2 linked regions of the Labrenzia sp. PHM005 genome follow. The protein of the gene in region 2 interacts with the protein of the main gene of each other region in a pairwise test. Links are inferred from orthologs where the notes say so. Each region holds a gene or a part of one and is shown on either strand. Other genes may lie near its edges.

Evidence for each region. Proteins that work in one complex are often made in the same cells at the same time.
Region 1: the proteins of cysE (region 2) and cysK interact in binary tests that used the Escherichia coli proteins (3 or more experiments, as listed by UniProt). The link is inferred for Labrenzia sp. PHM005 from one-to-one orthologs.

What each region holds. Positions count from the first base shown.
Region 1 is NZ_CP041191.1:1,045,851-1,050,511, reverse strand. The notes cover bases 1,259-4,069. They hold cysK (cysteine synthase A), read left to right. Parts: upstream 1,259-2,089; coding sequence 2,090-3,049; downstream 3,050-4,069. Other genes in these bases: speB (agmatinase), read right to left, coding at 3,112-4,065; FJ695_RS04610 (HAD family phosphatase), read left to right, coding at 1,288-1,947; dut (dUTP diphosphatase), read left to right, coding at 1,259-1,263. Outside these bases: FJ695_RS04625 (OmpA family protein), read right to left, coding at 1-198; FJ695_RS04620 (hypothetical protein), read right to left, coding at 221-640; more of dut, read left to right, coding at 814-1,258; FJ695_RS04595 (GNAT family N-acetyltransferase), read right to left, coding at 4,121-4,661.
Region 2 is NZ_CP041191.1:3,262,819-3,268,360, forward strand. Bases 1,117-4,038 are described here. They hold cysE (serine O-acetyltransferase), read left to right. Parts: upstream 1,117-2,111; coding sequence 2,112-2,966; downstream 2,967-4,038. Other genes in these bases: FJ695_RS14715 (enoyl-CoA hydratase), read right to left, coding at 1,131-1,946; FJ695_RS14725 (DUF3126 family protein), read left to right, coding at 3,050-3,265; FJ695_RS14730 (hypothetical protein), read right to left, coding at 3,339-4,038. Also shown: FJ695_RS14705 (alpha/beta fold hydrolase), read left to right, coding at 1-68; FJ695_RS14710 (alpha/beta fold hydrolase), read left to right, coding at 117-1,001; more of FJ695_RS14730, read right to left, coding at 4,039-4,049; FJ695_RS14735 (hypothetical protein), read left to right, coding at 4,266-4,589; FJ695_RS14740 (gamma carbonic anhydrase family protein), read left to right, coding at 4,596-5,123; FJ695_RS14745 (transglutaminase-like cysteine peptidase), read right to left, coding at 5,306-5,542.

The DNA.
Region 1 (4,661 bases), 2.2 Mb from region 2 along the record:
CGAATTCGCGCCAGGATATTTTTGGATATTTTCGAGTGCCGCCCGCTGTAGATCGCTTGCACTCACTTCAACCTTCTGCTGAGCACCTTGAAGCGAATTGATGATCTGGTTACGGCTGAGCTCAGTTTGAGCAGTCGCGCTGGCTGCCGAAAATGCAAAGGCACAAACAGCCGCACCGGCAAATAACAGGTTTTTCATAAGTATCTCCTGGATGGACGGCTTAGCGGTAACCGGCGAGGTCAATGGCGGTATTGCATTTGTTGCTGACGGAGGGTTGTGCTTTCAAAAGGCAACGCAGGACATGGCCGGCGCCTGGTTTGACGCCCTGGCAAAGCTGAGCAGCATCGCGCGAACAAATTTCCGGAGCCGCAGCCTGTGCAGCAAGCCGCTCCTGAATGAGTTTTGCAACAACAGCCCTATCCGCATTGCATTTCTGGGAAATCTTCGATTGGTTTTTGTCGAGGCATTGGCCGATGCCGTTATTTGCCAGCGTTGCCGACTTGCAGTGTTTGTCGATGTCCTTACCGCAGCTGACCGCGAGGATACTAATCGCATCGGCGAACCCCACCGTCTGCGCCTGGGCGGCCCAGCCTCCCGCCAATAAAAACGTCACTGCAAGTATGCTTCTCAAATAATTCATAATTCCGGGTCTCCCAGCTCAATCAGCATTCCGATACGGAAGATCATTTCAGGACAGCGTAACAGCTTCAAGTAGGGGATTGATATTTTTCGTCAAACACTCTCCGGAGGTGCTTTGCTTGACAGGCGCGGCCGAATATCGTCAACCGGTTGGGCAATTGTCAGGGACGATCGATGACCATCAAACTTGAATTCAAACGGCTGGATCATGGCCGGGATTTGCCGCTGCCGGCTTATCAAAGTGACTTGGCAGCAGGAATGGATCTGCTGGCAGCCGTTGAAAAGGCGATCACGCTGACACCTGGTTCCCGCGCTCTGGTTCCAACTGGTCTTGCGATGGCCCTTCCAGCCGGGTTTGAAGCACAAGTCCGGCCGCGCTCGGGGCTTGCCGCCAAACATGGGGTTACGGTGTTGAACACACCGGGCACGATCGATGCCGACTACCGAGGCGAGGTTAAAGTCATCCTGATCAACCTCGGCGACAGCGATTTCCAGATTGCCCGGGGCGACCGTATTGCACAGATGGTGATCGCGCCGGTGTTGCAGGCCGATATTCAAGAAGTCGACGTCTTGTCCGAAACCGATCGCGGGGCAGGCGGCTTCGGCTCGACCGGCCAACGCTAACGCAACGCCTACAAGGACGATCATATGCAGCCGGGTCTGGTGATTTTCGATTGCGATGGTGTTCTGGTGGACACCGAGCGTATGGTCAACGCCAGCCTAGCGGAAATAGTGAGCGAGCTCGGGTATCCGATCACCGGGCCGGAATGCCAACGGCGTTTCATGGGGCGAACCTTGGAAAATGTAAAAGAAATGGTCGAACAGTTGACCGGCTCTAAACTTTCCGAGGATTGGCCCGATCAAGTTCGAACGCGCGATCTGGAAGTGTTCAAAGCCGGTGTTCCAGCCATTCGCGGTGTTTCTAAGGTGCTGGATGACCTCGATGCGCGCCAAGTACCTTATTGCGTCGGCTCGTCCGGAAAATACGCCAAGATGCGGACCACCCTTGGCAGCTCCGGCCTGTTGCCGCGCCTGGAGGGAAAACTCTATTCGGCCGAAGATTGCGCTCAGGGCAAACCGGCGCCGGATGTGTTTCTTCTGGCCGCCAAATCCATGGGCTTTGCACCGGAAAGCTGTGTCGTGATCGAGGACAGCTTGCCAGGTGTGCAAGCGGCCAAGGCGGCCGGCATGGCAGTTTTTGCGTTTGTCGAGGATCCGTCCTGCGACCGGGAGGCTCTTGCGCGCGCAGGAGCAACGCTATTTGAAGATATGTCTGAGCTTCCGGCACTGCTGTTTTCTAAGTCTTGAACATTTAACGAAAAGACGTTTCCCCAAGCCGCTTTGATCTAAACATTCTTCCCCTTAAAACTCTGAGTTTGCCGTACTATCTTAGCTGCCAACCAAAGACATGTGCTGCCTGCACACCACTCATCCTATCTGGGAGACTGCCATGACAAAGAAGACGCATGGGCGCGGAAAGATTTATTCCTCGATCACGGACACCATCGGCGATACGCCCTTGGTTCGTCTGGACCGGCTGGCAGAAGCTCATGGCGTCAAGGCAAACCTTCTTGGCAAACTGGAATTCTTCAACCCGATCGGCAGCGTCAAGGATCGGATTGGGGTCGCCATGATTGAATCCATGGAACAAGCCGGAACGATTGAGCCGGGCAAGACAACATTGGTGGAGCCGACATCCGGGAACACAGGCATCGCTCTGGCCTTTGTTGCAGCGGCCAAAGGCTACCGCCTCATCCTGGTGATGCCGGAGACCATGTCAGTTGAGCGGCGCAAGATGTTCAAGATCCTGGGTGCGGAGCTGGAATTGACCGAAGGTGCCAAAGGTATGAAGGGCGCCATCGCCAAGGCTGAGGAACTTTTGGCTGAAATCGACGGCGCCGTGATGCCGCAGCAGTTTGAAAACCCGGCAAACCCGGAAATTCACCGCAACACAACCGCCGAGGAGATCTGGAACGACACGGACGGTCAAGTCGACGCCTTCGTCTCCGGCATTGGTACCGGTGGCACCATCACCGGCGTGTCTCAAGTCCTGAAAGAACGCAAACCGGACCTTCATGTCGTCGCCGTTGAACCGGCGGACAGCCCAATTCTCTCCGGTGGCCAGCCTGGCCCACACAAGATCCAGGGAATCGGCGCAGGTTTTGTTCCAGGCGTACTCGACACCGACGTGTTTGATGAAGTGATCACCGTTGCAAACGAAGATGCGTTTGCCGCAGCCCGGGATGTCGCCGCTAAAGAAGGCATTCCAGTCGGAATTTCTTCAGGCGCTGCGCTGACGGCCGCCGTCAAGATAGGCCAGCGGGACGATATGGCCGGCAAAAACATCGTGGTGATCATTCCGTCCTTCGCCGAACGCTATCTCTCAACAGCCCTTTTCGAAGGTCTATGAACTCTTTGTCGACCATCAAAAACGCCGCGACCACGAGTTGATCGCGGCGTTTTTCCTTTCACCTACCGGTGATGCAAGATCCGGCCGATGGTGTTCATCAGGATTTGCGCCGCCAAAACGCTGGTGACGCCAGCTGGATCATAATCCGGGGCAACTTCCACCAGATCCAGGCCGACGATCTCGCCGCGTTTGGCCAGCCCATCGATCAATTCCAACACTTCATAATAGAGAAACCCGCCGTGACTGGGTGTGCCGGTGCCCGGCGCAATGGACGGATCGAAGGCGTCGATGTCCAGCGTCAGATAATAGCGTTTTCCTTCCGGGATCCGGGCAAGCAGCCCCTCTGTGCCAAGCTTACGGGTTTGCCGGACCGACTGAATGTCCGAGCCCATTTGCCGGGCGGCTTCATAACCATCCCTTGCCGTTGAGGAAACATTGCGGATGCCGATTTGGGTGAGGCCCGTCACATAGGGTTTTTCGGCCGCCCGGCGCATCGGATTGCCATGCCCGTATCGGACGCCGTGCCGCTCATCGACAAAATCCAGATGGGCATCAATCTGCACCACGTGGATTGGCTCTTCGCCGTCAAATGCGTTGATACAGGGGATATTGATCGAATGATCTCCGCCGAGCACGACGGGCAGGGCTCCAGCTTTCAGAATTTTCCGGACACCAAATTCGATGCGCTTGTGACTTTCGATCGTGTCCGTGTGGACAATATCCGCATCCCCCAGATCGACGATCTTTGTGGTTTCATCGGCCAGATAGGTGACATCGTCTTCAAAATCGTAAGCGCCGGCATGGCCGAAGGAAAACAAGGTCGAGGCTTCGCGGATGGCTCTTGGACCCATGCGAGCCCCAGAGCGCCACTGGGTGCCAAAATCGAACGGCGCGCCCAGAACCGCGACATCGGCATCAATCGCATCCCAATCCGGCTGATGGGGGTACTTGCCAAATGTGCAAATACCGACAAAGGGCAGATTCAGCCGCCCGCTTTCATATCCGTGAGATGTCATGAAACGCTCCAGGTAGTTTGTCTGACCGGAGCTTCCCGCGTGAACTGCTGGCCCGTCAAGCCGGGGTCACATGCTTTTCCATTCTCGTTGCTGAGGAAAAGCCGAACACATGTTTCAAAGGTCCGGTTTCATCTGTTTCGATGGCGGCAAACCCACATCGTTCATAAAGTGCCCGGGCCCGTGGATTGGTGTCGATCACATCGAGCCTGACTTTGCTGCATCCCTTTGCAGCAGCTGTTCCGCAAACCGCCTCCAACAACGCCGTCCCGATACCGAGGCCCCGGGCGTCCGGGCTGACAAAGATGCCGTCCATCAACAGAAGTCCAGGTTCCGGGTCCCTCTCCAACAGATCCAGGACAAGTCCCCGCCACAAACCGCCCAAAACACCATAGACCGCCATCATGTCCGACAGTCCGCCGTCGACCAAGCCGCCATTTTCCGTCTTGTATCCCGCCATTCCCAACAGCCGACCGTCTCCGGTGACAGCGCTGAGCGCATAGTTCGGATCCAGCAGCCGCGAAATCAGAGCTAGTGCCTTGTCTTCGGGAGACAGCACCTTGCCGAGTTTGCCGGAAAAGGCCTGCCAGAAAAGACGA
Region 2 (5,542 bases):
TGGTTGCGGTCGGGGACAAGGTCCACAAGCAGGGCGTCCTGGCATTTTTGAACAATGTCGATGCCTGACAGGCATGGATTGAGAACAGGCGGTTAAATGCGGAGACGGGAGGTCGCATGAGCGGGAAACGGGTCGAGTTTGCAGGGGCAGAAAACAACAGCCTTGTTGCGGATCAATATGGCAACAGGGGGCAACCTGTGATCCTCTTACATGGCGGAGGTCAAACCCGCCATTCCTGGGCTGCCGCCGCTGAGCGGATCGCTGCTCTCGGTCATGTGGTTTATTCTGTCGACCAGCGCGGCCACGGCGAAAGTGCCTGGGTTCCGTCCGGAAACTACACATTCAATGATTTTGCCAAGGATCTGGTTTCTGTTTGCAAAGCTGTGATCTCCGGACATGGTGCCAAACCGGTTGTCGTCGGGGCGTCATTGGGCGGTTTTGCCGGTATGCTGGGTGAAGGGGCTGAAGCACCGGGCTGCCAAGCTGCTCTGGTTCTTGTCGATATCACGCCGCGGGTCGACATGGGCGGGGTCTACAAGATCCTCGGCTTTATGGGCGACAAGGTTGATGAAGGCTTTGGGACAGTGGAAGAAGCTGCGGATGCGATCGCCCGCTATCTCCCGAACCGCAGCCGGCCGAAGGACCTATCAGGCCTTTCCAAAAACCTTCGCCTGCATGACGATGGCCGCTACCGCTGGCACTGGGATCCGGCTTTCTTGAAAATGCGGGAACACTCCGATCCGCATCAGTCTGAAACCGTTCAGACCAGCATGATCACCGCCGCGGAAAATCTTAAGTTGCCGGTTCTGCTGCTGCGGGGCCGAAACTCCGAGCTGGTGTCGATGGAACATGTCCAAGAATTCATGGAGTGTGTGCCGCATGCCAAGTTCACCGACATCCAGGACGCGGGCCACATGGTCGCCGGCGACAAGAACGACATTTTCGCGCAGGCCGTAGAGGAGTTCCTCACCGACCTGAAGGCCGAAGCGCTGATTGCCTGAGGATTTGCTCGTGTTTTGAATCGCTTAGTGAGAATATCTCGCGGTTCGCTTCAAGTGTCGGCGTGCTTAATGTTTTGATTCAAGAAGGCTGCCTAACTCTGAGTCCAATCAGCGATTAGGCTGAAGGGGCTATTGCCCCTGAAACACCGGTTTGCGCTTTTCCAAGAAGGCGCGGCAGCCTTCGGCGTAATCAGCGCTGTCTACACAGACACGCGCCATGGCGTAGGCCTGTGTGAGGTTGGCCTTGGCTTCGACAGAGGTCAACAGATTGATGGTCTTCTTCGCTGCTTTTAAAGACAGCGGGGCGTTCTGTTCAAACACAGCACACAGCTCAGCTACCCGCGTATCCAGGGCGTCCGGCTCGTGGACTTCGTTGATCAAGCCGATCTGCAAGGCCTCCGCAGCAGAGAGAAGGTCAGCGGTGAACAGCAGCCTTTTGGCGTTGGACGGAGAGACCGCTTCAACGAGATCGCCAACGGCATCCGGCGGATAAGCGAGCCCCAAGCGGGCGGCCGGAATGGAATAGAAAGACGTTGAAGATGCAATTCGCAGATCACATGCCAATGCCAGCCCGAGACCACCGCCAAGGCAGGGGCCTTCGATGACAGCAACGACGGGCACCGGCAGTGCCTTGAGCGCTTGAAAGGCTGCCACATTGATCTGATCGTAATGCGCCGCCGCATCTGGTGTGGCCCGGACCGCTTCGAATTCGGCAATGTCTGCACCGGCACAAAACGCTTTGCCGCCAGCTCCGCGCACGATGAGTGCGCGAATTTCACTGTCATCCTGAAGTTGGTTGAGCAGTTCTGGAATACGGCGCCAGCCAGACAAAGGCAGAGCGTTCTTGCGCTCTGGCGCGTTCAAGATTAATTCGGCAATCTGGCCTGCTGTGGTGAGCGACGGGTTGCCGTCTTGCGGCGATTGCACAGATTGCTCGGATGTCATATTGGCCTCGGGTGCTCGCGAAAATGAGGATTGGCGCAAAATTGATCGTAAAAAAACGATTCATAAGGACTGTTCATATCTGATATGAGCAAGTTTTGTTTGGAATATCATGCGCAGGGCCTATTTTAGTAGGCGAATGCAGTGGGCTTGAAAAGGAGACAAGCCATGTCGACCCAGGTACGCCAGTCCAGTCCAGAACCGGTGATGAAACACGATCCCGTCTGGCGGCAGTTGCGTGAAGAAGCCCAGGCGATGGTGGCCGCCGAACCGGCCCTGTCATCCTTTGTGTATGAAACAGTGCTCAACCACGACAGCCTCGAAGAAGCCGTCGTTCACCGTCTTGGCGACCGTCTCGGCCGGGACATTGTCTCCGCCTCTTTGATCCGTCAGACCTACCTTGAAGCTCTGGCCGATGAACCAGAACTTGCTGAGATTTTCCGGGTCGACATTGTCGCTGTGTTCGACCGTGATCCGGCCTGCTTCCGCTATCTGGAGCCGGTGCTCTATTTCAAAGGGTTCCACGGCTTGCAGACCCACCGTCTGGCCAATTGGCTCTGGCGCAAGGGGCGGCAGGACTTTGCTCTCTATTTGCAAAGCCGGGCCTCCGAAGTGTTCCAGATTGACATTCATCCGGCGGTTCCTGTCGGACGCGGTATTTTCATCGACCATGGCACGGGAATCGTCGTCGGCGGCACGGCCGTCATTGGCGATGATGTCTCCATATTACAGGGCGTTACCCTTGGCGGTACCGGCAAGGAAAGCGGTGACCGGCATCCAAAGATCCGCAACGGCGTTTTGATTGGGGCTGGGGCAAAGGTTCTCGGCAACCTGGAAATTGGACATTGCAGCCGGATTGCCTCAGGCTCTGTTGTGCTGGCAGATGTGCCGGCCAATACGACGGTTGCCGGGGTTCCAGCGAAGATCGTTGGCAAAGCCGGATGTGCAGAACCGGCCCGCAGCATGAACCAGCTTCTGGGCGAGCCAGATGCGGCCGGATTGCAGGAAGACGGGGAAAGCTGATCGAAATTGTTTGGTATTTTCCCGCTCTCTTGTAGGGTCCGCACCAGAACAACGCATTTGGCGAAGAACAAGGAGAGAGCCACGTGAACCCCGAAGAAGTCCGCAAACTTGAAGCCTATCTGCAAAAGAAGTTCGAATTGCCGAGCTTGCAGGTCAGGGCCCGTCCGAAAAAGGACGATTCCGCGGAGGTCTATATCGGTGATGAGTTCATCGGTGTGATCTTCCGCGATGACGAAGACGAGGACCTGAGCTGGAACTTCCAGATGGCGATCCTTGAGATCGATCTGGATGAAGCCTAAGATTTTACAATAGATCGTGAATTGAGAAACGGCCCGTTTGGGCCGTTTTTTGTGAGCGCATTGAAAAGTGTTCTCAGAAAGCGTTAAAAGTGCCCACTTTCGCTTGCACGGCGCGGTCTAGGCGGCGCCAGTCGGGCAAAAGCGTCTGATCGAACTGGTAGCGGATCAGTAATCCGCCGCCTGGCGTAATTGAGCGGTGGCAAACCGCCTTGTCCGTGCTGCGTTTTCTCACACACCGGGCAATGAAGCCGTCGTCTGCCTCCGGGTCATAGACAATGATGTCCCGGTTTTGGGCATTTTGTCCCGACAGCGTGAGCATGTTCAGTCCGGCTTCAGCCGCTTTCTCGCCGCCACGGGCTAGCCGTTTATAGACCGGATCCAGTTGCGTTCTTAAGGATTCCCGGCGTGGATTGTTTTCGAGATTGACCTGAATAAGCGGAAGCGGTTCGCCAAAACGGGCTGGCGCATCCTCATCGCCTGGCATCTTGAGGTCCGGCCAGGTCATTAGCAGGCTGACTTGTTGATGACGCGGAACTTCGCCGTCGGCCGCGATGCGGTGTTGCGCTGATCTGAAATAGCCTGCAGGGATCTCAAAGGGATGCGGCCCGATCGACAGGCTAACCAAGGAATGTCGATGGTTTTGGAACAAAGGCGCAATTACGCCGGACCAGTAGACCGCACGGTCGGCAACATAGGCGGACGTCAGCACACACAAAGCCGCGGCCAGCATCGTGAAATGAAGCGGCTTTGCATTAGTAGCTGCTGGCAGGGTCGGCCTGACCAATTGCCTTGCCTTTCATGAGCCTGTGACCTGCACTGGCACACTGTGTCTCTGAATGGGACATGTGTCTCAGCGAAGGATCGATGCCAACCGTTAAAAACTAAGGAAAACCAAAGGTTTTCGTTCCTTAGAAAAACCGGCACGGCGTTTGCTCTTGACCGTTAGAGAATTCTTCATCACTTTCTCTGTGAAGAGGTTAACAGAAGGTTAACGGTCGTTATGCTGGACCTACTTATCGTTGGATACATCGCTTGTGCGGGATTCGTCGCTGCCGGATTTCTTGGCAGTTTTTATCAGCTGGTGACCAGTCAGCCGCCGAAATTTAACTTCGCGGGCGAAACAGTAACGGGTTTTGTTACTGGCGTATTGATGTGTGTTTTCGCCGGTCCCTTCATCATCATGCGCAACGCAATTCGGGGGCGCCGGATTGAGAACAGGCCAGTAGGCTGGCTTGTTGCATCGTCAACAATCGCGGGCATGTGGAGCATGTGTTCCGGGCTGGTGGTGATGAATATTGCATTGATCGTCGCCGGCTACGCGTGAGGGGTTATGCCGAATTTTTCTTTGGGTGATATCCGCCCGCAATTTCCTGAAAGTGGCCGTTATTGGGTCGCGCCGACAGCTACACTGATCGGAGATGTCCATTTGGAAGATGAGGCGAGTGTCTGGTTTCAGGCTGTGCTTCGCGGTGACCGGGAGCCGATCAAGATCGGGCGCCGGTCGAATGTGCAAGATGGCTGTGTTTTTCATACCGATCCGGGAATGCCGCTCACTGTCGGCGCCAATTGCACCATCGGCCACAATGTGATCCTGCATGGCTGTACCATTCGGGACAATTCCCTGATTGGAATGGGATCGACGATCTTGAACGGTGCGGTGATTGGTTCGAATTGCATCATCGGCGCCAATGCGCTTGTTGCTGAAGGTAAGGTTATTCCGGACAACTCGTTGGTTGTCGGTGTGCCGGGTAAAGTCGCCCGGGTCCTGCCTGACAGCATTGCCGGCGACATTTTGAAATCGGCCGATAACTATGTTGCCAATTGGCAGCGGTATGCCGAAGGTCTGAATCAAGTCTAGATCTATGGGATCGAACTCCATCCGATCATTCTGAAAGAAACTCTCAGTTCCTGCGCATGCGAACGTGCAGGAACCGGCCTGCGGGGGCGGGCCGGTTCCCTGGATCCGGTCGTGGTAGGGATGGGGAGGGTGGGGACGCAACCGGATCGTCCTGAAGGCTTGTTTCCAAGCCAATTCCCAAATTAATTCGAGATACTGCTGACTGTGGTCACCCGCGTATCTGAGATCCCGGTCCACTTGACCGGAGAGCTTGCTGATTGGCGTTTGATGTAGCGGTACGGCGTTGAGTACCAGGGCAGAACCGCTTCGATCTGATTGTCGAGGATCATGTCGCCATGATCGGTGCGTACGGTTAGAACAGCGTGCCCTGAATTTTGCACATCCTTGGCGACAGTGATGAGAAGGGCACTCTTCGGCCA